Regions from separate parts of the Amycolatopsis samaneae genome, predicted to be linked through region 2. Evidence: riboswitches for the same ligand, from Rfam matches in the RefSeq annotation. Region 2 holds a riboswitch; the other holds the start of a gene.

Region 1 (3,083 bases), on a different contig from region 2:
GGACGAATCCGACGGCGGCGGCGACGAGCCCGGCCACCAGCATCGGCAGCCCCAGCCACGTCGACGTCCCGTCGAGCACGCCGTAGACGCCGACACACACGCCCACCAGTCCGCCCAGCACACAGACGCCGATCAACGTCCGCACTCGCGGGCTCAGGTAGCCGCGCCGCCCGTAGCCACGGGAGTCCATCGCGGCGGCGAGCCGCAGCGATCGGTTCATCGCGTCCTCCAGCACGGGGATCACGACGCCCTTCAACGCCTTCATCCCGCGCTGCCGCCCGGCACGGAGCCGTCGCGCCCGCCGGACACGCTGGACGCTCTCGACGAGCTGCGGCGCGACCGACAGTGCGACCGTGACCGCCGTGCCGACCTCGTACAACGCCCCGGGGACCGCCTTGAGCATGCGTTTGGGGTTCGCCAGCGCGTTCGCCGCGCCAATACAGATGATCATGGTCGCCAGCCGGAGCCCGTCGTAGAACCCACCGAGCAGCTCCTCCGCCGACGTCGGCCCGAGCAGCGTGATCCCGGCCGCGATCGAGGGCAGCGGGATGCTCGGCAGGGTGAACAGGACGTGCCCGCCGTCCTCGCCGCCGATCAGGATCCGGAAGAAGATCCGCGAGGCTAGGACCAGGGCACCGACGTAGGCGTAGAGCCGGAAGGCCACGGCCCACGGCGCGTCGCTGCGCCGGTTCGCGACCACGAGTCCCGCCACCGCGATGATCAGCCCGAGCAGCAGCGGGTTGGTCGTGTGGCTCGCCGCGACGGCCAGCGACAACGCCCACACCCACCACGCGCCGGGATGCAGCGTCCGCGGCGCGCGGCCGAGGTTACTGAACGCCACGCCGGCGCCGCCGGGCCACGAACACGGCGGCGCCACCGACCACCACGAGCGCGGCCACGCCGAGCACGACGCCCCACGGGAAGCCCGCGTCCGCCGACGCACCGGTGGCCTGCGACGTCGCGGGCGGCTGCGCGGCGCGCACCGGCGCGACCCGCGGCGGCGGGTTGGCACCGAAGGACTTCCCGTGCGAGAACGCCCATCCCTCGAAGCCGCCCGGCGCCGGCTTGTGGGTGGTCGCGCCCTCCTGGCTCGACACCCAGGCCCCGTTCGCGCCGTTCCAGTAGCCCCAGAAGTCCGTGGCCGAGGGCATCGCGGCGCAGGATTCGGCGTCCGGGCCCGGTTTGCCGTCGATCCGGCAGGCCACCGCGAGCCCGTAACGCTGCGAGCCGGTCACGGCGAAGCCCGCGTTCTGCAGCGCGGTCATGCCGGTGGCCTGCTCGCCGGGCGCGCACCGGACGACCGGGTCCCCACCGAGGTCCCCGAAGTCCACGATCACCGTCACCCCGGCACCGTCTTGGCAGTAGCCCGGGACGCCCTTGCCCTGCTCGGCGGTCGCGGGCGTGCTCGCACCGGCTCCGCCGAGCAGCACGAGCGCGACGACGGCGAGCAGCCTCGCCAGGACCGCGGCGGACTGACGTGTGCGGGACATCGGGCACCTTTCCCGGTCCGTCGCAGGCGCCCCCGACCAGCGCACGACGGCGTCAGCCCCAGGACTCCCGGATGGACCTCGACAACTTCGGGAGCACCAGGCACGGGCGATCCGGCTCACGGTCACGGGCCGCTCACGGCTGCGGGTCAGCGCCGGACTTTCACCGGCTTCTCCCGGGCGAGGTGGTCTAACCCGCTGACGTTAACCCACGGGAGGCGGACTCCGGAAGCGACGCGAGCCACACCTACACTCACCGATCGTGGGACAGGGACAGCTTCGCGTCGGCCTCGTCGGTACCGGTCCGTGGGCACGGACGGTGCACGCGCCGAGCCTCGCCGATCATCCGGGGACGACGCTGAGCGCGGTCTGGTCCCGCCGCCCCGAGGCCGCCCGCGAACTCGCCGAGACACACTGCGCCACCGCCGCGGGCAGCGTCGAGGAGCTGTTCGCCCAGGTCGACGCCGTCGCGTTCGCGGTGCCGCCCGCCGTGCAGGCCGAGCTGGGCGTCCGCGCGGCCGAAGCGGGCAAGCACCTGATCCTGGAGAAGCCGCTGGCCGGCGATCTCGCCGGGGCCCGGCGCCTCGCGGACGCCGTCGACGCGGCCGGGGTCGCCGCCCTCATGGTGCTGATCCTGCGGTACGCGGAGCAGACCAGGGACTGGCTGGCCGGGATCGCCGAGGCGGGTGGCTGGCGCGGCGGCGGGGCCCGCTGGCTCTCCGGCGCGCTGCTGGGCGGCCAGTACGCGGGTTCGAGCTGGCGGACGGATTCGGGCGCGCTCTACGACGTCGGCCCGCACGCGTTCGACCTGCTCGACGCCGCGCTCGGCCCGATCACCGAGGTGCTGGCCGCGCACCGTGGCCCGGACGACCTCTGGCAGCTGCTCTTCGCGCACGAAGGCGGCGCGACCAGCACGGCGACGTTGTCCCTGCGGCTGCCGATTCAGCCGACCGTGGTCGAGGTCGCGATCTACGGCGAGCACGGCTACCGCACGCTGGGCCGGAAGGCGGGCGCGGCGCGCGAGTCCTACACCGCGTTGCTGGACGACTTCGCCGCGATGATCGCCAGTGGCACCACCGCGCATCCCTGCGACGCACGGCGCGGCCTGCACCTGCAGACCGTCATCGAACGCGCGCGGGAACTCGCCGCCGACGGTCACCACCGGTAACCGCGCGTTCCAGCCGCCGGGCGCGGCGTTCCACCCCATGGGAAAGCCGAAGTAGTACACAGCCGGACGACGTGGATTTTCGTTGTGACGTAAAGCTTTTCCGCGCCTGCCCAAAATTCATCCACAGGGTTGTCCACAGCATCCACTGTGGACGGTTCCCGCTCCGACCCAAGCACGGTTGCCTGCGGCCCGCCAGCCGAAGATCACCGAATAGTGCGCGCCCTTGGACATGCCAAGCGGATCTTGCGATGCGAGAGTGATCTTGCGGCGAGCCGATCTTGAAGCCCGGAAAGGGGACGGATGGCCGAGTTGCTGCACGTCTTCGGGGACATGATCCCGGTGTCGATCCTGGCTCTCTGCTACGCGTTCTTCGCCTGGCCGATGCTCGCTTCGCACCGGCAGCGCACCGCCCCGCACCGCCACGCCAG
Region 2 (3,083 bases):
CTACACCGGCTTCGCGCAGATCCTCTCGCTGGGCCGCCGGAACAAGATGGTCGGGATCGCCGAGCAGTACCAGTACATCCTGCGCGACGAGTCGATCCACCTGAACTTCGGGATCGACTGCATCAACCAGATCAAGATCGAGAACCCGCACCTGTGGACCGAGGAGTTCCAGGCCGAGGTGCGCGGGATGCTGACCGAGGCGTGCGCGCTGGAGGTCGCCTACGCCCGCGACACCATGCCGCGCGGCATGCTGGGCCTCTCGCACGAGCTGTGCGAGCAGTACATGCACTTCATCACCGACCGCCGCGCCCAGCAGATCGGCCTCGCCCCGATCTTCGGCGAGACCGAGAACCCGTTCCCGTGGATGTCGGAGGCGATGGACCTCAAGAAGGAGAAGAACTTCTTCGAGACCCGCGTCATCGAGTACCAGTCCGGCGGCGCCCTCGACTGGGACTGAGCACGTAACTCGCGTGATCGAGCACGTAACTCGCGTGATGGGAGGCGGTCCGTCTCCCATCACGCGAGTTACGTCTCCAGTCACGCGAGTCTCGTCTCTGGTCACGCGTGGTACGGGTTCTGTAGGCTCGTCGGTGCCATGGGTTCTCCCGGGGGCGGCGCGCCGTGTCCGGGAGAGGCAAGAGGGAACCCGGTGGGAATCCGGGACTGCCCCGCAGCGGTATGTGGGAACGAAAGCCGTCACCGTGCGAGACACGGTAAAGCACTGGACGCGGTGTCCGGGAAGCGACGGCCGGTAGGCGCGAGCACGACGCCCACGAGTCCGAAGACCTGCCCGTGGTACGTGCGCCGAGGGCGTGCGTGAGTCCGGGCCTCGCGGGATGGGCACGACCGAAGGGCGGTCACTCCCGCGCGCACGGGCTCCTTCGACGAGCTCGCGAGGAGAGAGCTGTGCCTGACCACCGCGTCACCGAAAATCCCGTCGGCAGCACCGTGCTGGGTTACCCACGTATCGGCCCGGACCGGGAACTCAAACGCGCTGTGGAGCGCTACTGGTCCGGGAAGATCGACGAAGCCGCGCTCGCCGAAACCGGCCGGGCCCTGCGGGCCGCCACCTGGCGGGAACTGGCCGCCGCCGGGCTGGACTCGATCCCGTCGAACACGTTCTCCCACTACGACCAGGTGCTCGACACCGCCGAACTGTTCGGCGCGCTGCCCGCCCGGTTCACCGGACTGGGCCTTTCCCCGCTCGACACCTACTTCGCCGCCGCCCGCGGCGTCCAGGACGCGCCCGCGCTCGAGATGACCAAGTGGTTCGACACCAACTACCACTATCTCGTCCCGGAACTGGGCCCGGACACGACGTTCACCCTCACCGGCACGAAGCCGCTCGACGAATACCGCGAGGCGAAGGCCGCCGGGTACGAGACCCGGCCGGTGCTCGTCGGCCCGGTGACCTTCCTGCTGCTGTCGAAGGCCGCCGGCGACGCGCCCGAGGGCTTCCGGCCGCTGGAACTGCTCGACCGGCTGCTGCTGCGCTACGCCGAGCTGCTGGAACAACTGCACGACGCCGGGGCGGAGTGGGTCCAGCTGGACGAGCCCGCGTTCGCGGCGGACCGCGGCGAGAAGGAGCTGAACGCCCTCACCCGCGCCTACCACGTCCTGGCGAAGGCGACCGCCCGGCCGAAGCTGCTGGTCGCCGGGTACTTCGGCGGTCTCGGCCGCGGTCTGGGCGTGCTGGCCCGCTCCCCCATCGACGCGCTCGCCGTCGACCTGGTCACCGATCCGTCCACTGTGGACGCCGTGGCCGCGGAGGGGGCGTTGCGGGACAAGGAGGTCCTGGCCGGCGTGGTCGACGGCCGCAACGTGTGGCGCACCGACCCCGAGCAGGCGCTCGCCCGCGCGGCGACGCTGCTGGGCACCGCGGCGCGGGTGAGCGTCTCGACGTCGTGCTCGCTGCTGCACGTGCCCTACGACGTCGAGCGGGAAACCGCCCTCGACGCCCGACTCAAGAGCTGGCTGGCGTTCGCGCGGCAGAAGGTCGACGAGGTCGTCCTGCTGGGCAAGGCTTTGCGTCAAGGTCCCGGGAACGTCGACCTCACGGCCGCGCGCGCCGCGGTGCGGGATCGTGCCACGGCGGCCGAACTGCTCGACGTCCGCGTCCGGTCGCGGCTGGCCTCGCTGCGTCCCGAACACGCGCTCCGCTCGCCCTTCGCGCGGCGCGCGGCGGCACAGCAGGCCGCGCTGGGCCTGCCCGCGCTGCCGAGCACCACGATCGGCTCGTTTCCGCAGACCACCGAGCTGCGCAAGGCCCGCGCGGCGCACCGGGCGGGCACGCTCGACGACGCGGGCTACACCGCGGCGATGCGCGAGGAGATCGAACGCGTCATACGGCTGCAGGAGGACCTCGGCCTCGACGTCCTCGTGCACGGCGAGCCCGAACGCAACGACATGGTGCAGTACTTCGCCGAGCAGCTGGCCGGGTTCGCCGCCACCGAGCACGGCTGGGTCCAGTCCTACGGCTCCCGCTGCGTCCGGCCGCCGATCCTGTACGGCGACGTGTCGCGGCCCGAGCCGATGACGGTCCGGTGGGCCACCTACGCGCAGCGGCTCACCGACCGTCCGGTCAAGGGCATGCTCACCGGGCCGGTGACGATCCTGGCCTGGTCGTTCGTCCGCGACGACCAGCCCCTGTCCGAAACCGCGGCGCAGGTGGCGCTGGCGATCCGCGACGAGGTCCACGATCTCGAAGCCGCAGGGATCCGGGTCGTCCAGGTCGACGAGCCCGCGCTGCGGGAGCTGCTGCCGCTGCGCGCGGCCGGGCACGAGGCGTACTTCGCTTGGGCGGTAAGGGCTTTCCGGCTCGCGACCTCCGGGATCGCCGACGCCACCCAGATCCACACGCACATGTGCTACTCGGAGTTCGGCGAGGTGCTGCCCGCGATCGACGCGCTCGACGCCGACGTGACCAGCATCGAGGCGGCGCGGTCGAAGATGGAGGTGCTGACCGATCTCGGCGAAGCCGGGTTCGGCCGGGGTGTCGGACCGGGTGTCTACGACATCCACTCGCCGCGCGTTCCCGACGTCGACGAGGTCGGCGGGCTGCTGCGGACCGCCGTGGGCGCGGT

Evidence for each region. Region 2 has a riboswitch for cobalamin ahead of metE (5-methyltetrahydropteroyltriglutamate--homocysteine S-methyltransferase). Riboswitches for the same ligand answer to the same signal wherever they lie in the genome.
Region 1: another riboswitch for cobalamin. It lies ahead of ABD987_RS20555 (hypothetical protein); the one in region 2 lies ahead of metE (5-methyltetrahydropteroyltriglutamate--homocysteine S-methyltransferase).

Annotation. Positions count from the first base shown of each region.
Region 1 covers NZ_BAABHG010000007.1:318,794-321,876, reverse strand. The annotation lists gene ABD987_RS20560 (CbiQ family ECF transporter T component) at 1-841, opposite strand, end outside; gene ABD987_RS20555 (hypothetical protein) at 828-1,490, opposite strand; cobalamin riboswitch at 1,578-1,716, opposite strand; gene ABD987_RS20550 (Gfo/Idh/MocA family protein) at 1,750-2,655, shown strand; gene ABD987_RS20545 (VanZ family protein) at 2,956-3,083, shown strand, end outside.
Region 2 covers NZ_BAABHG010000001.1:795,736-798,818, forward strand. The annotation lists gene ABD987_RS03400 (ribonucleotide-diphosphate reductase subunit beta) at 1-457, shown strand, start outside; cobalamin riboswitch at 581-808, shown strand; gene metE (5-methyltetrahydropteroyltriglutamate--homocysteine S-methyltransferase) at 907-3,083, shown strand, end outside.